DNA from 3 places in the Clostridium tanneri genome. Region 3 is predicted to be linked to each of the others. Evidence: a T-box and tRNA genes for the amino acid it is inferred to sense, from the RefSeq annotation. Region 3 holds a T-box; the other regions hold tRNA genes.
What was found. A T-box is a leader RNA that pairs with one kind of tRNA and senses whether it is charged. The one in region 3 lies ahead of argS (arginine--tRNA ligase), so its partner is inferred to be a tRNA-Arg.
Positions count from the first base shown of each region.

Region 1 (8,282 bases), on a different contig from region 3:
TACCTTATATTAACATAATGTCCTTTGTACTTTCAATGTGTTATTCAATTTTTTTACATTAAACCAATTTTAATCCATTAAGGCTCGTTGTTATAATATTTTATATCTCACATCTATAGGCTTTATCACCCTTATAACCTATTTCTTTTAATACCTTTTTCACTATATTTCTACCTATTTTATCTTCACTCATCTCACATAGTGCATCCTCAATATCGCTCCAACTTACACATTCTACTTCAGATGACTTTTTTAATTCCCCACCATTATAATATGCCATAAAGGTAAGCATTATTATTTCTTTAGAAGAAAGATATTCGCTTCCTAAATATTTTAAGTCTTTTATTCTAAGGCCTGACTCCTCTAATACTTCTCGATGAACAGTTTCCTCCACTGTTTCTCCATTCCCTACGTATCCTGACAAAAGTACTTTTGAATTTTTAAATATATAACTTTGCTTAAGAAGTAGTATTTTGTCTTCCTTTACAACTGCCACAATAATACATGGCTTTGGAACATCGAAGTACATTATATCGTCTGTAGGACAATATGGAACGCCTCCTTCATCCCAGCTATACCTCTCTTCAAGCTCCCTACCACAAATAGGACAATATTTATATCTCATAAGTACGCTACTCTTATTAGAGCAGCTTCACCCCCTATAAATTATGCTCTTATATTACTTATATTATAAATTATAAATTGACCTTTATTCAATTGAAATGTAAAAGTCTACATTCTCACCTCTACTAAATCCTTAATAGTTATAAACTTTTCTCCTACAAAGCAATCATAAGCAAGGACGTGAACCCCTTTTCTTTTAGCATATCTTAGAGCTTCCCCAAAATTTTTATCCATTTCATCATGTGGCGAAAAATACTTGGCTCCTTCCATTTGAATTAAAAATAGTACAGCGGCTTCTTTCCCTAGCTTTTTCACTTCAACAAGCTCTAATAAATGTTTTCTTCCCCTGTCTGTTGGGGCATCAGGAAACATTGTTTTACCTTCTTCCTCTAAGGTCACTCCTTTCACTTCCAAGTAACATTCGTTATCCTCATTATCTACTAACTTGAAATCAAACCTACTGTTTCCGAAGGTTTTTTCTCTCTGTATGATACTATACTTTTTTAACAACTCAATTTTTTTATTTTTCAGTGCTTCCTCCACAACCTTATTAGGTATATGTGAATCTATATTTATAAATCTGTTTCCCTTATATCCTCCTATTAAATCATACTTTGTTTTTCTAGTAGGATTATTTTCTTCTCTCAAAACTACAGTACATCCTGGTATAAGTATTTCTTTGCATCTTCCAGTATTGGGCACATGCACCATACTCTCCTCTCCATTTATATCAACATAAGCTTGAAATCTATTTGGCCTGTGTATAAATTTGGCTCTTAATATATTATTATGGATAATCATATTATCATCTCCAGTTTTTTGAAAATTATTCACATATCCACAGACTTTATCCACATTTATCTGTGCATTTTTCTAAAATTGTGGATTGTTTATCTTAAATAACCTTTTCACTTACTATTATACCTTTTTACTATAAGTTAAATAAGGAAAACTAGCCTGAGAAATAATAGTAATTTAATTTCTATATAAATAAAAGGGGTTTAGGTTAATTTCAAACCTAGACCCCTTCAGACTTTAATTATAAAAACAACTTAAAAACAACAAGAAATATTACACCTGGTACTCCTAAAAATCCTGCAATAAGAGCAGTAATTGCATTAATTCCTATGTAGAAGTTAAAATAATGTCCAATAAAGTTAACTAAAATCAGCAGTAAAACTCCAAATATCCCATTAGCTATTAATTTAAATAGTACCTTCAAAGGCCATGCAAAAACTTTAACTAATATATACAATCCTAATACGGCAATTAAAAAATATCCTATGTACTCAAACTGCACAATTATCCCCCCATATTTTCTTTATTACTAAATTTATATTCTAATTGTACAAAAGTATTAATAAAAATAAAATAGTAAAGGCTTACGCCCTTACTATTTTCATTAGATTATTATTAACCTGCACTTAACTCATGCAATATGCTCTCACCATAGACCTTTAAACCAACTTTTCTAGCTTCATTTAGCAAATACATATATTTAGCCTTAGCAGCCTCTTCCATATATATTGCATAATCCACAAGTCTAGGGTCATTAACTCCATTAAAATATTCTCTAGCCATTTTAAGATCTTCTCTTGCCTTATCTATCGCATTTAATAATTTTTTTTGTTCTACTGTATACTTGCTATTTTTTGATAGATAACTGGTTATTATACGTTTTACCATAAAAAACCTCCTATTTTATATCACCTTTATAATACTTGACATAAAATAGGATTAGTATTCATTAAATCTCAGTTCTTCCCTCTAGTGCCTTAGATAAAGTTACTTCATCAGCATACTCTAAGTCTCCACCAACTGGTATTCCATGGGCAATTCTAGTTACCTTAACTCCTAATGGTTTTAGTATTTTTGATATATACATCGCCGTAGCCTCACCTTCAATGTTAGGATTAGTAGCTACTATTACTTCTTTTACTTCTCCATTAATTCTTCTTATAAGTTCTCTTAGCTTTATATCATCTGGACCTCTACCTGCCATAGGCGATATGTTTCCATGAAGAACATGATATACTCCATTAAATTCTTTAACTTTTTCCATAGTCATTATATCTTTAGGTTGCTCTATAACACATATGGTATCTTTCTCTCTATTCGGATTTGAGCATATTGAACAGGGGTCAGAATCAGTAAAATTTCCACATACAGAACAGTATTTTATTGTTCCTTTTGCTTTAACTAGAGCATTAGCAAATTCCCTAACTTCATCATCTGGTAAATTCAATACGTGAATTGTCAATCTCTGAGCAGTCTTATATCCTATACCAGGTAATTTTGCAAACTCTTCTATAAGTTTTTCAATTGCAATTGGATAAAATTCCATAATAATCACCTCAATTTTAAAACCCCATCTTTAAAGATGGGGTAGTTAACTTTAATTAAAACATTCCAGGAACATTAAGTCCGCCTGTTAATTTTTTCATTTCTGCTGAAGTTTCTTCATCAGCTTTCTTTAAAGCCTCATTGCATGCAGTTAACACTAAATCTTGAAGCATTTCAACATCATCTGGATCAACAACTTCCGGCTTTATTTTTATGTCTACTATTTGCTTTTTACCGCTGGCAACTACTGTTACCGCTCCTCCACCAACAGTTACTTCAAATTGCTTATTTTCAAGGTCAGCTTGCATTTCTTCCATCTGTTTTTGGAATTTTTGAGCTTGCTTCATTATATTATTTATATTTCCTCCACCGAAATTAGGAAATCCTCCCTTTGCCATAATCAACGCCTCCTTACATAATTAATGTAGTTTTAATTATACCATATTTTATAAATTTAACTCAAATTTTTAATATTATTCATCTATTATTTCTACTAGCTCTTCTCCAAAGGCATCCTTTAATACCTGCTCTGTTGACTTAGATGCACTTCTAATTTCTTCATCATCTATAGAATACTGCAATTTCACTCTCTCTTTCAAAATATCTGAAAATATTTCTTCTAATATCTTTCTATTTTCTTCTTTTTCAAATCTTTGTTTGTGAAACGCATAATCCTTAGTATATAGTATAGTTATTACTCCATTTTCACACTTTACCGCATTTCCCATAGTTAAAGCAGTAAATAGAACCATTTGCCTTCTATTTTTTAAAGCCTCTAATATGTCTTTCCAACTCTTTTTAACTATATCTAAATTAAGTTTTGAGTATATGTTTTGCTCCTGCACAGATTCAACAACTCTCGCAACCTTCTCCTGAGCTCCTTCTTTGATTTCTTTCTTAGTTGTCTTAGGAATGGACGGTTTACTTGCTATGCTTACTGTTCCTTCTCGTAAAGCTTCCTCAAGCTTATTCAATCTTGCAAGCATAACTTCCTTAGATGTATCATATTCTATTTTACACATTTTTATGACAGCGAGTTCTAAATATACTCTGCTTTGTTTTGTCCATTTAGATTGCTCTTCTGCATCTTGAAGTATCCTTATATCCCTCATTATTTCTTCAACTCTTATTTTTTGAGCTTGTTCTTTTATAAGATTTATATTTTCTTCTGACATATCTAAAATTTCTTCTGGGTCTTGAGAGACTTTTACTATTAGAAGATTCCTCATATGATTTATCATATCCCTAATAAATGTGTAAATATCTTTACCACTAAATACAATATCATCTATAACCCCCATGGACATTTCAATGTTTTTTTCTATTATACTATCCGTAAGCTTAAGCAAACTTTCATTTGTTACAAGCCCTAGCATAGCAATAACATCACTATACTCTACCTTGCCACTCCCCATAGAAATTGCTTGATCTAGTATACTCAAAGCATCTCTCATAGCTCCATCGCACATTCTAGCTATAAGATTTAAACTTTTATCATCTGCAAATACCCCTTGTTCTTCAACTATCTTTCTTAGTCTGCCAAATATATGAGAACTTTTAATTCTCCTAAAATCAAACTTCTGACATCTAGAAAGTATAGTGATTGGTAGCTTTTGTGGGTCTGTTGTAGCTAATATAAATATTACATTTGATGGTGGTTCTTCTAAAGTCTTTAAAAAGGCATTTACAGCTGGTGGAGTAAGCATGTGTACCTCATCCATTATATATACCTTATATTTTCCTTCTTGTGGAGGATACTTTACATTCTCAATTATATCTCTTATGTCTTCTATATTTCTCTTAGAAGCAGCATCCATCTCAATTACATCTATTGAGATACCAGAACCTATCTTTTTACACATTTCACATTCATTACAAGGCTCTCCATCCTGGAGATTTAAACAATTTACCGCTTTGGAAAAAATTTTTGCAGTAGAAGTTTTACCTGTCCCTCTAGTTCCACACAAAAGATAAGCATGGGCTATTCTATTATTCTTTATTTGATTTTTAATTGTAACAGTTATATGATCTTGACCAACTACCTCTTCAAAGGTTTTTGGTCTCCATTCTCTATATAATGCGGTGTAAGCCATCAAAATCACCTTCTTTAATCTGTGTTTATACACTATCTATTATACCTTATATTAAATTAATAGTTAACATATAAAACTAATATAACCCTTAGGTAATATAGAAATATTAATATAATAAAAAAAGACACCTTTTTGGTATCTTTAACTAAAGTCTAAATATTAAAGTCGTGCACCTCGCTTTGACTGATAAACTATAAGCGTTACCCATATAGTTAACTCAAACCAGGTTTATCCACGGCACACGAAAATGATCACTTACCGCTGCTTCCTTCCGGACCTGACGGGGTTCATGAGTTTCCGTTGCGTGGGACCCAATTCTCAACGCCACTTTTATAGGCCAGACCTTACAGTTTATAGCCTAGGCGAGGAATTCAATCCTGCTATAGCGGATTGCAGGTTACAGGGCACCGCTAACTCCCCATCTAGCACGACAAAGATTTAATGGCGGAGAGAAGGGGATTTGAACCCCTGGTAGAGTTTCCCCTACACACGCTTTCCAGGCGTGCTCCTTAAGCCGCTCAGACATCTCTCCATATAAATAACTCATGAAAACTATTAAGTTTTACATTGTCATCAAGACAAGACTTATTATACTATTAAATGTCCACTAATTCAACATATTTTTGTGAATTTTTTTTAGCAATTATTAGTTGGCAGAGAGAGGGGGATTTGAACCCCCGGTACACCTATTAAATGTACAATTGATTTCGAGTCAACCACCTTCAACCTCTCGGACATCTCTCCATCTATCTTCTATTCTTAAAGAAATTACTTAACATATTACTGCATTTATTATTATAGTTCCAGTGTATCCTAGTCCAATGATTTAACGAATCACTTTGAAGTATGTTTATTACAGAACCACAAGCCCCTGCTGTTGGGTCAAAGGTACCTATATATAAATTAGATATCCTTGATTGTAGTATTGCCCCTGCGCACATAGGACAAGGTTCTAATGTAACATACATGCTACACTCATTAAGCCGCCAACTTTGAAGAAAGGCAGCAGCTTTTCTTATAGCCAACATTTCTGCATGTGCTGTTGGGTCATTTAATGTTTCTCTTAAATTATGAGCCCTAGCTATTACTGTATTACCTTTTACTACAACTGCTCCTACTGGTACTTCTTTTAATAGAAGTGCTATTTCTGCCTCATGTATAGCTTCCAGCATAAAATCTTCATTCATTGAGATACCTCTTAAGTTTTGTTACTTATAATTTATTTATTATAAAAATAAAAGTCTGTAAACTTAAAGTTCACAAGACTTTTGGTGCGCCCGAGAGGAATCGAACCCCCGGCACGCGGTTTAGGAAACCGCTGCTCTATCCTACTGAGCTACGAGCGCATACTTAATTCTTACTATATGTATTTTATTACAATTAATTATAAAAGTCAATTTAAAACACTTACTTTTTATCCCAAACTATATTTTTAAATGTAACCCTCATATTAAAGAATAAAATAAATATCTTCTATTATTAATTAGCATCTTGGGTATATTATAATATGATTAAAAATATAATAACTAGGAGGTGTTATTATGGTAAATGAATTAAAAAATTTATTTTTAGCTGGTATAGGTTCTGCTGCTTATACTTATGAAAAAGCTTCTAAGTTAATAGATGATATGGTTGCAAAAGGCAAGTTAACAATTGATGAAGGTAAAGATTTATCTGAAGAACTAAAAAGAAATGTAAAGGATAAAACAGCTCAGTATAAACCATTGACTAAAGAAGATATTATATCAATATTAAAAGAAATGGATTATGCCAGTAAAACCGATATATCTATTATCAATCAACGACTAAGTGTACTAGAAGAAAAGATGAAGGATAAAGCATAAGCCCGACTAATGTTAGGGCTTTGTTAATTTGGAGGTATATTATGTATAAAAACTCAGTACAAAGGTTTAAAGAAATAGTTAGGGTTCTAGCCTCTTACGGCTTTGGATATATTGTTGATAGTAAATCTAATAGAGCCAAAAATTCTCCTATAAACCTAACAAAGGCCTTCGAAGAGCTAGGTCCAACTTTTATAAAAATAGGACAAATTTTAAGTGCTAGACCGGACATATTGCCTCCTGATTATATAAAAGAACTTTCTAATCTTCAAGATAAGGTAGCTCCTGAAAGATATGAAGATATAAACAGTATTTTTATAAGTGAATTTAACAAACCAATTGAAGAATGCTTTATTTATTTTGAAAAGGAGCCACTTGCTTCCGCCTCCATAGCGCAAGTTCATAACGCTATTCTTGATGATGGTAGAGAGGTCATTGTGAAAGTTCAAAGACCTGAAATAAGAGAAAAAATGCACATGGACATATCTATATTGCATAAGATAATAAAACTCTCTAAATCTAAGTTTGCCAATGCACTCATAGACCCTAGTGAGGCCTTAGATGAAATTCTTGCATCTACTGAAAATGAATTAAACTTTAAAATAGAAGCAGAAAATATCAATAAATTTAGAGACTTAAATAAAAATGTTGCCTTTTGCTATGCGCCATTTATAATTGATAGGTTATCTAGCAGTAAAGTTTTAACTATGGAAAAAATAAATGGTCTTAAGATAACTGATATTCATAGTCTTGATACCTATGGGTATGATTCAAACGACATAGGAAAGAAGTTAACTCTTTCATTTTTTAAGCAAATTTTTACTGACGGTTTTTTTCACGGAGATCCTCATCCTGGTAACCTGCTTATTGACAAAGGAAAAATATGCTTTATAGATTTTGGCATAGTAGGAACACTTTCAGATTCACTGAAGTCATCATTAAACGAAGCAATTGTAGCTGTAGCCTTAAAGGATATAGATAAGCTGGTTTCTGTAATTATATCTATAGGAATAAAGAAAGGTTTTGTTGATAGAAATAAGCTTTATGAAGATATAGAATACTTATTTTTTAGATATGTTTCAACATCGTTGAATAATATTAAAATTTCAGTACTAATTGAAGAAATATTTGATTGTGCAAAAAATAATAATATAAAACTACCTAAAGATTTAACTTTACTTGTAAAGGCTATGATTATAGTAGAAGGAGTTGTTGCAAAGATAGCACCTGAAATTCAAATTATCGATGTTGCCATCCCCTTTGTAAGAACTAATAGTGAATTACTACTGCTTAAAAATATTAACTTAGATCAATTTTTAATACACTCTTACAATTTTACAAAGGACCTTTCACTTCTTCCTTCAAAATTCACAGAACTGAC
Region 1 covers NZ_JARUJP010000034.1:9,132-17,413, forward strand. The annotation lists gene P8V03_RS17585 (NAD(+) diphosphatase) at 101-625, opposite strand; gene sfsA (DNA/RNA nuclease SfsA) at 733-1,425, opposite strand; gene P8V03_RS17595 (pro-sigmaK processing inhibitor BofA family protein) at 1,664-1,924, opposite strand; gene P8V03_RS17600 (YaaL family protein) at 2,038-2,310, opposite strand; gene recR (recombination mediator RecR) at 2,372-2,968, opposite strand; gene P8V03_RS17610 (YbaB/EbfC family nucleoid-associated protein) at 3,024-3,365, opposite strand; gene dnaX (DNA polymerase III subunit gamma/tau) at 3,441-5,060, opposite strand; RNA gene ffs (signal recognition particle sRNA large type) at 5,226-5,491, opposite strand; tRNA gene P8V03_RS17625 (tRNA-Ser) at 5,503-5,592, opposite strand; tRNA gene P8V03_RS17630 (tRNA-Ser) at 5,712-5,804, opposite strand; gene P8V03_RS17635 (nucleoside deaminase) at 5,807-6,247, opposite strand; tRNA gene P8V03_RS17640 (tRNA-Arg) at 6,330-6,406, opposite strand; gene P8V03_RS17645 (phasin family protein) at 6,602-6,904, shown strand; gene P8V03_RS17650 (ABC1 kinase family protein) at 6,946-8,282, shown strand, end outside.
Region 1: it has a tRNA-Arg gene. The T-box ahead of argS (arginine--tRNA ligase) is inferred to sense a tRNA for this amino acid. The anticodon was not compared.

Region 2 (4,307 bases), on a different contig from region 3:
GCTAGATTTAAAAAGAATAAGAAACAATCCAGATGAAATTAAAACTGCACTAGGAAATAGAGGTGAGGACTTCGACATATCAGTTATAGACGAAGTAATATCATTAGATGAGAATAGAAGACAGATATTAGTTGAAGTTGAGGTATTAAAGAACAAGAGAAATCAAGATTCAGCTGAGATAGCTAAATTAAAGAAGTCAGGAGAAAATGCTGATGCTCTTATGACAGAAATGAAAGAGCTTTCAGACAAGATAAAGCAGTACGATGTAAAGCTATCAGAGATAGATGAAAAAATAGAGTACATAATGTTAAGAATACCTAATATACCAAACCCAGCAGTACCAGATGGAGAAACAGATGCAGATAACGTTGAAATAAGAAAATGGTCAGAGCCTACTAAGTTTGACTTTGAACCTAAGCCTCACTGGGAGATAGGAACAGGTCTTAATATACTTGATTTTGAAAGAGCTGGAAAAGTTGCTGGATCAAGATTTACTTTCTATAGAGCATTAGGAGCTAGATTAGAAAGAGCTGTAATATCATATTTCTTAGATGTTCATACTGAAAAACATGGTTATGAAGAATTATTCCCACCATATATGGTTAATAGAAATAGTATGATAGGAACAGGTCAGCTTCCAAAATTTGAAGAGGATGCATTTAGAGTTGCTAATAACGATTTCTTCTTAATTCCAACAGCAGAAGTTCCTGTAACTAATTTCTATTCAGGTGAGGTACTAAAAGGTGAGGATTTACCAATAAAGCATGTAGCTTACAGTGGATGTTTTAGAGCAGAAGCAGGTTCAGCTGGTAGAGATACAAGAGGACTAATAAGACAACACCAATTTAATAAGGTTGAGCTTCTTAAGTTCACTAAACCAGAACAATCTTATGAAGAGCTTGAAAAGTTAACAAATGATGCAGAAGAAGTACTTCAAGAGTTAGGAATACCTTATAGAGTAGTTAGAATATGTAAAGGTGATTTAGGATTTACAGCAGCTTTAAAATATGATATAGAAGTTTGGATGCCAAGTTATAATAGATATGTTGAAATATCAAGCTGTAGTAATTTTGAAGATTTCCAAGCAAGACGTGCTAACATAAAGTATAAAGAAACAGCAAAAGATAAGCCACAATATGTTCATACTTTAAATGGATCAGGTGTTGCAGTAGGAAGAACTGTAGCTGCAATTTTAGAAAATTACCAACAAGCTGATGGTAGTGTAGTAATTCCAGAAGCTTTAAGACCATATATGGGTGGTAGAGAAGTTATAAAATAAATATAAAAAAATAAAAAAAGTTGTTGACATGTATGCATAGTGTTGATATAATAATACATGTCAACAAGCAAGGAAAGATGGTCGAGTTGGTTTAAGGCACCGGTCTTGAAAACCGGCGTACGAGTGATCGTACCCAGGGTTCGAATCCCTGTCTTTCCGCCATTTATTTTTTAAAATAATGTAGGGCATGGAGAAATACTCAAGTGGCCGAAGAGGCGCCCCTGCTAAGGGCGTAGGTCGGGTAACCGGCGCGAGGGTTCAAATCCCTCTTTCTCCGCCAGAAAAGCACTTACAATGGTGCTTTTTTATTTTCATAATAAGTATATTTTTAAAACTTATAAGTTAATTAAATCAATTTTCTACTAAATAGGATATAAAAATACAGCAATTGTACATTTGATACAAATACTGGAGATTAATAGTAATAAATAAGATTAAATTATGAAAAATACTTAAATAAATATTTGATTTTTTCAATCACTTGTGTTAATATATTTATGTCAAAGGATATGGAAAGATGGTCGAGTTGGTTTAAGGCACCGGTCTTGAAAACCGGCGTACGAGTGATCGTACCCAGGGTTCGAATCCCTGTCTTTCCGCCAAATATTTTGAACAATGTAGGGCATGGAGAAATACTCAAGTGGCCGAAGAGGCGCCCCTGCTAAGGGCGTAGGTCGGGTAACCGGCGCGAGGGTTCAAATCCCTCTTTCTCCGCCAACCTATGCGATGGTAGCTCAGTTGGATAGAGTAGCTGGCTACGAACCAGTTGGTCGGGGGTTCGAATCCTCTCCGTCGCACCAGAAAAGACTTCTTAGATTTAGGAAGCCTTTTTTTTATAAATAAAATTTAGTATTATATAAATAAAATATATGAGCTTTGAATAAAATAGAAGATAATGTAAATAATATAAATAGTATTAATTAATAACCTAAAACCCAAAACTTATTAATTAATCAAAGTTATTCATTTTTTAGTAATCCCCTCATTAAATAAACTTCGCTCAGAAACAAGCGAAGTTTATTTTTATGTTTTAAGTATTAAGTTTTTAGCGGAGCAGAACTAGTTCTATAATTTTTGACCTATCTTTTCTCCCATAAATACTCTGGTTTCGTAACCTTTTTTACTTTCCATAATTATATCTTCATCAATCTTAATTCTATTCTTCTCAATAAACAATACAGTTGTAGATCCACCAAATTTAAAATAACCTTTTTCATCACCTTTTTTTATTTTAACATTAGGAGGATATGTTTGAATTATTGAACCTACGCAAGTGGCCCCTACCTCAATAAGTAATATGTCACCAAAGTTTTCTGAATGAAATATACTCCACTCCCTTTTGTTTCTACAAAAGAGCTCTGGTATCTTCTCTAGGGCAATAGGGTTAACTGAATAATAATCACCCTTAACCTTAGTTGTATCTTCACATACTCCATTATCTACAAAGTGAAATCTATGATAATCTGTAGGACATAGTCTAAGAACTAAGCATGTGCCTTCAGAGAATTTTGATAACAGCTCTGAATTATTTATAAGTTTATTAAAACTATAAGTATATCCTTTTATTTGAACTAATTCATCTAAATTTATGTTTTCATAGGCTAGAAGTCTTCCGTCACCAGGAGAAATTAAAGAATTTAGGTTCATATCTATCGGTCTTACTTCTTTTTTTAGTTTTCTAGTAAAAAAGTCATTAAATGATTGAAACTGTTCCAGTTTTTTTTCACTATGAGACATGTTAATATCAAAATTTTTCACAAATGAGCTAATCTTTTTCCTACTTCGTTTACTATCGCAGTAGGAGCCGTAAATACTTGAAAAAATCTTTTTCTTAACTAAAAGCTCTAATAACCTCATTCCTATAGGTGAAGAATAAGTCCATTGAAGGTATTTGTCTCCAGCAACTTGTTCTATTTCATAGCTCTTAGTTTGCCTATTATAAAATTTAACCATTAGGAAACCTCTTTCATTAATAAATTTTTACAAAAATACTTATTACAATTATCAATTATTATTTAACAGTTGTCAATTTATAATACAGCAGTCCTACCATAAGTTGAAGAGATAGTATAATAAATGTATATCTTTACTTAGTTAAAGTGATGTAATATAATAAAGTTGGTTGTTTATTTACAATATAATGGAAATGCGAAGTGATATCAATGAATGATACAAAAAAGTCAATATTTGAATCTGCCATAAAAATCTTTTCAAAGTGTGGATATAATGGAGCTACAATGGATGCTATAGCATCTGAGGCAGGTGTAGCTAAAGGAACTTTATATTATCATTTTAAGAGTAAAGAAGAAATATTTAATTTTATAGTAAGAGAAGGTATGGAATTAATAAAAAATTCAATAGAAGATGTTGCAAGTGAAAAAGACAACATTTTATGTAAGATTAAGGTGTTATGCAGAATTCAATTAAGTTTAGTTTATGAAAGTAGAGACTTTTTTAAAGTTGTAATGAGCCAAATATGGGGAGAAGAATTAAGGCAATTAGAATTAAGAGCGGCAATTAATAAACATATTTGCTATACCCAATCTTATCTAGAGGAGGGAATGGACAAGGGAGTAATAAAAAGAGGAGATTCTTATCTAATGGCATACACATTGTTTGGTACAATTTGCTCCACTGCAGTATATGAACTTATAAATGATGATAAAGGTAGTTTAGATCAGCTGATAGAGAGACAATTGAAATACATACTTGAGGGTATACAGGAAAGAAAATAGTAAATTATAAAAGGAGAATAAAATATTTAACTCCTTTTATAGCTTACCAGACTTAATAATTGATACAAGTAACCATAAACCCATAAGAGCAGCTATAGCAAAGCCTAATATTCCAATGAAGGACATTCCGTATATCTGAGGACCAATGTTCTTATTCAATATAAGAGATGATCCGATTATAGAAGATGAAATTATTAGTGCAAATACCAACCTGTTAGTCATTTTATTTAGTTCATTAATAGACTTATTTAGATGAGGTATTTCAAATTGTATTTTAGCTCTACCCTTCAATA
Region 2 covers NZ_JARUJP010000034.1:17,422-21,728, reverse strand. The annotation lists gene serS (serine--tRNA ligase) at 1-1,279, shown strand, start outside; tRNA gene P8V03_RS17685 (tRNA-Ser) at 1,351-1,441, shown strand; tRNA gene P8V03_RS17680 (tRNA-Ser) at 1,469-1,559, shown strand; tRNA gene P8V03_RS17675 (tRNA-Ser) at 1,791-1,881, shown strand; tRNA gene P8V03_RS17670 (tRNA-Ser) at 1,906-1,996, shown strand; tRNA gene P8V03_RS17665 (tRNA-Arg) at 2,003-2,079, shown strand; gene P8V03_RS17660 (phosphatidylserine decarboxylase) at 2,345-3,232, opposite strand; gene P8V03_RS17655 (TetR/AcrR family transcriptional regulator) at 3,442-4,014, shown strand; gene P8V03_RS17650 (ABC1 kinase family protein) at 4,051-4,307, opposite strand, start outside.
Region 2: it has a tRNA-Arg gene. The T-box ahead of argS (arginine--tRNA ligase) is inferred to sense a tRNA for this amino acid. The anticodon was not compared.

Region 3 (8,282 bases):
TGGAACTCACATCTGTCATTTATAAGCTTGTTCTTAATTGCAACTATAGCCAAACTACTGATAGATAAAGCAGAAATCCTTTATGAAAAAGGAAGACAATATTAATTATAAAGTATATAAAAATATACCTCACCGGAATATTAAAAAATTTAAAGGTTTAAATAGAAAAAGAAGACATACCTCTATTTCTGGCTGCTATAATTTCGTTAAGAGGTATGTCCTAGATCAGCAGGCTTCTTCATTATTTATAGACTTATACTATTGTTCATCATCGTTAGTAAATCTATGATAATTATTTTTTTGTATAAATTCAAGAATCACTGGCATGTTTTCACTTACAATACCGTAATTTTCACTTATTACTTTTTCAGCTTTCTTTAGGCATCTAAAATACATTTCATCACAGGATTCTAAGGAGGAGCTTTCAATATTGCAGGCTTTGAAAACTTCACAGCCCTGGAATGGGTTAGCTGTTCCGATATATAATTGATCACAGCTGTCTACATAGAGTATTCTTCCGCCATAGTTATTTGGGTTGTAAATTCCCCTAAGAACTACAGGCTTAAAGTGAACCCCGTCTTCAGATACATATAAATCGAATCCAATAGGATATTTAATGGCTCTCAATATTTCTACTACGCTCCTATATACATCTATTAATTTATTTACTACTCTGGCACCTATTAGATATTCTAAAGCAAGTCTGTTTGCTAAAAGTGTATTTAGTATTACTTCCATATTACTAGAATCATCAAAAGTACTTATCAGCAGCTTATTTTCATATTCTTGTATCTGCCAAGCGTATACATTGAAAGGATTGTTAAAACCAGATCCAAGCCCCGATAGGCTTCTACGTTGTTCTGCTTCTGGTGAAGTTAAAGATATTAGTGGATTTCCACCTACTATCAGTTGCCAGTTATCATGTTTATCAATTCTTATAATATCGCATCCCATAGGAATAAACCAAGCCAATGGCAATTGTTTTGTGCCGCTTACATAAAGATAATCTTTAAATACACCAATACTTAGAGAATACTTATTTGCAGGATTTCCAAAACCTTTATTAACTATAAGTGTCCAGTCATTTAATTTTGGCTCTGCTCCATTTGTTCTCCAAACTTGAACTCCATCGGAATTACTTGTAGCAACATATATTTTGTTGTTAAATACTGCCATATTGCTTATTGATCCTCTTGGATTTTTGTCAGGATCAAAGCCTGGTGCATTATAGTCTATAACAGGCTCCCAAGGATAAAACTCGGGATCTTCACTGCTATATAACAGAGGGATTGGACTTGGGCTTGACTCATTTATAGTAGCTACATATACTTTCCCCTTTTGTACTATCATTGCTCTTGAGGAAGTACCTTGCAAAACACTATCAGGCAATATAGACCAGTTAACACCGTTAGTACTTTTTAGTATTTGCACTCTTCTTCCGAAGGCTGCAGCATAGATGCAGGGGCTTCCGCAAAAAGGTTTATGCTGAATCATAAATCTAAAACCGGAAATGTCGGAACCTATTGGAGCTTTATAAACCTTTTGCCATGGAAGTTTTCCATCCTTTTTATATCTCCATATTTCAGCTAGGTTATCCACAGGGTCTGGATTTATTAATACAGGAATTTGGGTGTTCTCATTAATAGATTTGATAACATTCAATAGTATATTCCTGCCAGTGCCTACATAAATATAGTCTCCTAACTCACTCATGGACCATGCATAATTGTTTTGTCTTGCATTATTAAGATTGTCATAATCAAAACCATTTACTTTGGTTAAGTTGTAAAAGCTAGGCATTTTAATTCCCCCGTTTACTTTTATTAAAGCCTTATTTCACTAATAACATATGTATAATTAATAACAGTGTTACTAAATTTCAAATGATTTCTTAGGGAAAATGCACCGCTAATTTCAATTAAAGTAAGTTCCACTTAAGTTAGGGGAAGCATGTAATGGTATAGTATTAATATGTAATTTACTCATTTAACTATAGGAATAATATCCCTGTTAATGATATAGTTGAAATATAAATAAAATGACTTAGTTTATTTTATATTGGAGTGAAATGTAAAGATTTTTTATAAAATTTAAGAAAAGGAGATTTACCAGATGATTTATAATATGGATTTTAAACCGGTGGTAAAGGAAATTTCTTTGCAGCAGGGAGATGGGGTACAGTATGCCTCTCATGTTTCAGAAATAATTGATGAAGTAATTACTAATTTTATTATTCATTTAAGTGAGGTTCAAGAAACTAAAATTGATGACGAAGAATTACTTTATAACCAGGCATCTAAAGTAATAGAACAGTGGTTGAACTTTATGAGAGAAGAGGTTAACAATAAAAATCAGTCTGTTACCTGGGCGAAAAATGTCCTTATTCTTTTAGCTAAAACCTTAGACTCAGTGAAAGGTTGGCATCCTCATATTATGATATTAGATAAGCAGCTAAAGTCTATACTGCCAAAGCATTATAAATTTGATAAATAGTATAATAACCTTCATCAATTTAAAACTATAGCCTACTAAAGGCCTAGTGGGCTGCAGTGCTTTGCTGAAAATTATGTTAATAGTATAGTTAAGTCTAATAATGAAAAGTTATGGAATAAAATATTGACAAAAGCAAAAATTAGTAATATAATCTGTGGTAAACTAAATAACAAATTCATTGAAAAGAAGAGTACTTTTTAAAAGACCTTAATATTTCAGCGAGCAGGGATGGTGGAAGCCTGTAGGGTATATAAAAAGGAAGAGAGCCTTGGAGAAGCCTGTGAAAAAATTTATTATTAAATCACAAGCAGGACGTTAACTGCGTTAAAGTTTTGAGTGGATTAAGGATATAACCTTATCAAAAAGAGTGGTACCGCGGATATAACCCGTCTCTGTATTTAACAGAAGGCAGGTTTTTTTGTTTTTAAACAAATACTAAAGACAAAATTAATAACTGAAAGTTAGCAAATAAATTACAAGCTGTTAGCTATTCGTAATTTTTAAATGGAGGGATAACATTGGATTATAAAAAATTAGTTGCAGAGAGAATAAAAGAAAACGTAGACTTAGAGTTAGATACTATTGAAAAGCTTATTGAGATTCCACCAAAGGCTGAGATGGGTGACTATGCATTTCCTTGTTTTCAGTTGTCAAAAGCTCTAAGAAAAGCACCAAACATGATATCAGAGGAGCTTAAAGGAAAAATAAATAAAGAGGGCTTTGAAAAGGTAGAGAATTTAGGACCATACCTAAACTTCTTTGTAGATAAAACAGATTTTACAAAAAATACTATAGAAAAGGTGTTAGCTGAGGGAGATAGCTATGGCTCATCAAATATAGGAACTGGTAAAAACATATGTGTTGAATATTCATCACCTAATATAGCAAAGCCATTTCATGTAGGTCATCTATTTACTACAGTTATAGGTAAATCTCTATATCAAATACTTTCTAGTCAGGGATATAATTGCGTAAGAATAAATCATTTAGGAGATTGGGGAACTCAATTTGGAAAGCTAATATCTGCCTATAAGAGATGGGGTAATGAAGAAGCTCTAGAAAAGGACCCAATAAAAGAACTTCTTAGAATTTATGTTAAGTTCCATGATGAGGCAGAGAAAGATTCAGCCTTAGAAGATGAAGGAAGAATGTATTTTAAGAATCTTGAAGAAGGAAAAGAAGAAGAGGTAGCACTATGGCAAAGATTTAAAGATCTAAGCTTAAAGGAGTTTAAGAAAGTTTATGATACTCTAGGAGTAGAGTTTGATTCCTATGCTGGTGAAAGCTTCTATTCAGATAAGATGGATGAAGTTGTAGAAGAAATAGATAGTAAAGGCTTATTAGTTGAAAGTAATGGTGCAAAGGTTGTAATGCTTGATGAGTACAACATGCCTCCTTGTATTGTAAAGAAGGCGGATGGTGCTACTATATATGCTACCCGTGATTTAGCTGCAGCTATGTACAGAAAGAAAACTTATGATTTTGATAAAAGTATATATGTAGTTGGAACAGACCAATCTCTTCACTTTAAACAGGTATTTACTACTATAAAGCTCATGGGACATGAGTGGGCAGATTCCTGTAAGCATATACCTTTTGGCCTTGTAAGATTTGCGGATAAAAAGTTATCTACAAGAAAGGGAGACGTTATCTTCCTTGAAGATTTATTAAATGAATCTGTAGAAAAAACGTTGCAGGTAATAAATGAAAAAAATCCTAATCTTGAAGATAAGGAAGAAGTAGCTAAGAAGGTAGGTATTGGTGCTATAGTATTTACTTATTTAAAGAACAGCAGAGAAAAGGATATAGTATTTGATTGGAATGAGATGCTCAGCTTTGATGGGGAAACAGGACCATATGTTCAGTATAGTTATGCTAGAGGAAAGAGTATACTTAGAAAAGCAGGAGAAGTTAGCGGAGAAGTTGATTATAGCAAGTTAAATTCTAAGGAAGAGTTTGAGTTAGCTAAATCCCTTGACGGTTTTAATAAGGCTGTATTAAATGCTATAGAAAGATTAGAACCTTTTGTGGTAACAAGATATATAATAGAAGTAGCTAAGGGATTTAATAAATTCTACAATGCCTGCAGTATAATGAATGCAGAAGATGAGGAAATAAAGAAAGCTAGATTAAAGCTTGTAGAGGCTGTTTGTCAGGTACTAAAAAATGGCTTAAAGTTAATAGGGTTAGAAACAGTAGAAAAAATGTAGAGCTTATAATAATAAAGGCAGTGAACTTAGCTTCATTGCCTTTTTATAGTGTTTGCAAATTCAAATCATTATTATATAATAAAAGGTATAGTAAATGTAAGCTGTATAAAGAATAATTTGGAGGACGATAAATGCTTATTAGAGAATATACTGACTTTGTTGATATAGATATAAATATATTCAATAGATATGAGATGAAGAGTGTTGCCTATTATGATATAGAAACTACAGGATTTGATAAAGAGGAAGACAATGTAATACTTGTATCTCTTGGAAGATTTATAGATGAGAAAAACTTTTCCATCAAGCAATATTTTGCAGAGTCTTTAGAAGATGAGAATGATATTTTATATGAGTTTGGATTAGATTTAAAAGGTTACAATAAATGGTGTTCTTATAATGGCATAGCCTTTGATGAACCCTTTATTAAGAGAAGAATGGAAAAAAGCAGTATATACTTTCAACCACCTCAGTTTCATATAGATTTGTACAGATTAATAAGACCTTACTATAAGCAGTTGGGTATGGAAAGGTGTAACCTTAAGACTGTAGAGAAACACATAGGAATAGATAGAGAAGATCAAATTGACGGTGGAATAAGTGTAGATATGTATAAGGAATTTTTGGTTACCTTTAATGAAGAACTAAAAGATACTATAATGCTTCATAACTATGAAGATGTTTTAAATTTACCTAAGATACATGAGTATATTTATAAAGTTGAAAATAATGACAAGTTGACTAGAGAAGATAGAATTACAGAAAAGCAGCTAAGATATTTAAAGACTTTAGTGAAAAAGAATAATATACTTTTGGACGTTGAGTTAGATAGAATATCTAAAAAGGCCGCTTCCAGAATAATTGATCATATCTTAAAGGGTTGTAGAGATCATGATCAGATTGAAAGTATAATTAGCAATAGCTATTAACAGTAATTACTGTTAATAGCTATTGCTATATTGGCATTTTAGGCATTTTAATTATAATTTCTTATTAATTTTGAAACATTATGAATATATTGCATAATTTAACAATCAATATTTGGACTTTTAGGAAAATTAAGATATAATATTACTAAGGGGGGGAATTTATGATAAGTAAGATTATGCATTTAAACATAGTGAAGCTAAAACCAGAAGATACTTTAAGTAAGGCTCTAGATATAATGAATGATAATAAAGTGAATGGAGCACCAGTGGCTGATGATAATGGTAGATTGTTAGGTATTATTGTTAAAGCAGACATATATAGATTTTTAATGGAAGAGGGTCATTATGACACCTGTCCTATTGACTGGGTGATGACAAAAAAGGTTATCACTGCATTTAAAGGTGAGGACATACTAGATATTGCTAAAAGGCTTAGAGAGAATGAAATAGAAGCTATTCCAATAGTTGACGAAAAAGATAGTATAGTTGGAATAGTTACTGTTGAAGACATTTTGGATTATATTTTAGAAAAAAACAATAAATAGAAGAAAACCCTGTCCTATAATTGACAGGGTTTTTCTGCTATTTAATTACTCTTTTTTATATCGAGGACAGTGACTGGTACAAGAGCCACAACTGCAGTCGCCAGAGGCTTTTTTCTTAACATTTTTATATAAAATATATGCTGCAGATACTACTATAATTGAGGTTATTATTATTTCAACTGACATTTTAAACACCTCCAGAAGATTAAAAAATTAAGGACCCAATTCTAAATACTATAAAGGATACAATCCAAGCTAGTCCAAATTGGTAAAGTACAGAAAAGGTAGCCATCTTTGTTCCATATTCCTTTTTCATAGCTGCAACAGCAGATACACAAGGTGTATACAATAGAACAAATATTAAAAAGGTATAGGCTGAAAGTGGCGTAAAGTGATTTAATAAAGTTGTAGATAAATCCCCACCATAAATTACTCCCATTGTTCCAAGTACTACTTCTTTAGCCATAAGACCTGTTAGTAATGAAACGGAACTTTGCCAATCGCCAAAACCTAAAGGTGCGAAAATTGGGGCAATGAATTTTCCTATAGATGATAACATACTGCTATTCATTTCTGTCATACCTGAAAAATTAAAATTAGATAGGAACCAAATGATAACTGACATGGAAAATATTATAGTTCCCGCTTTCTTTAAAAATCCTTTACCTTTATCCCAAGTATGATCCACAAGATTTTTAAATTCAGGTAATTTATATTCTGGAAGTTCTATAATAAATGGTTCTTCGTCTTTTTTAAATATAGTATTCTTAAATAAAAGTCCTATAACAAAAGCAGTTACAATTCCTACAGCGTATAGAGATAGTATGATAGTTGCTGCTTTTTTCGGAAAAAAGGCTGCTACAAAAGCTGCGTAAACGGGAAGTCTTGCATTACAAGACATTAGTGGAGCTAGTAGGGCAGTAAGCTTTCTGTCTCTTTCGCTCTCTAAAGTTCTGGCAGACATAATACCAGGAACAGAACATCCAAAACTAATTATAAGTGGTATAAAAGCCTTCCCTGAAAGGCCCATTTTTCTCATAGTCTTATCCATCATAAGCGCTGCTCTTGCCATGTATCCACTATCTTCTATAAAGGATATTCCTAAAAACAGTGCCAGAATAACTGGAAGGAATACTATAACAGAACCTACTCCACCTACAATACCATCAATTAACAAAGAGCTAAACCAAGGGCTTGTAGTCGATAACATAGCTTGTAAATAAGGAACTAGGGAATCAGCTACTAATCCATCCAACATATCTGCCAAAGGTTGTCCTACCCAACTGAAGGTGAATTTAAATATTAACACTAATATTGCAAAGAAAATTGGATAGGCTAGAAATTTATTAAGTACAATTTTGTCAATTTTTTCTGTAATAGAAGTACTATTATTTTTACTATAGGTTAAAGCCTTATTTAAAACTTTACCTATATAATTGTAGGTTTCCTTCTCGTTTTGAAAATGAAACTTATTATCAATTGAAGTTTTTAAAAAATTGCTCTTAAAGAGCACTTCTTTCAGTTTATCGATTCCTTTGCCTTTTGTAGCAACTATAGGAACTATTTTAACATCTAATTCTTTTTCAAGAATAGGGTAGTCTATATTTATACCTTTAGATTCTGCCACATCTATCATATTTAAAACTAATATAATAGGTTTGTTAAATTCCTTTAACTGAGTTGTAAGGTATAGATTTCTTTCTAGGTTTCCTGCATCTACAATATTTATTATAACGTCTGCTTCTCCACCAAGTAGGAACTCCTTTGCTACCTTTTCTTCGTTAGAGTATGTATCCATGGCATAAATTCCAGGTAAATCTACAATTTTTAATGAATTATCTACAAAACCTTCTTTTTTTTCAACAGTTACTCCAGCCCAGTTACCTACGTACTGATTAGAACCTGTTAAGAGATTAAAAAGAGAAGTTTTACCTACATTAGGATTGCCAAGCAATGCTGCTGTAATCATCTTATTCCTCCTGTATAAAATATTTTAAAATAGAGAAGTAAATCTCTAAATTTATGTTTAAGTATTTTTAAATTATATAGAAAATAAATTCTATTTTATAAATATATTTCTGGCGTCTTTTTTACGGATTGCTAAA
Region 3 covers NZ_JARUJP010000003.1:174,305-182,586, forward strand. The annotation lists gene P8V03_RS04240 (hypothetical protein) at 1-105, shown strand, start outside; gene P8V03_RS04245 (hypothetical protein) at 259-1,800, opposite strand; gene P8V03_RS04250 (hypothetical protein) at 2,113-2,493, shown strand; T-box leader at 2,663-2,890, shown strand; gene argS (arginine--tRNA ligase) at 3,012-4,703, shown strand; gene P8V03_RS04260 (ribonuclease H-like domain-containing protein) at 4,835-5,632, shown strand; gene P8V03_RS04265 (CBS domain-containing protein) at 5,794-6,177, shown strand; gene P8V03_RS04270 (FeoB-associated Cys-rich membrane protein) at 6,223-6,363, opposite strand; gene feoB (ferrous iron transport protein B) at 6,383-8,146, opposite strand; gene P8V03_RS04280 (FeoA family protein) at 8,237-8,282, opposite strand, start outside.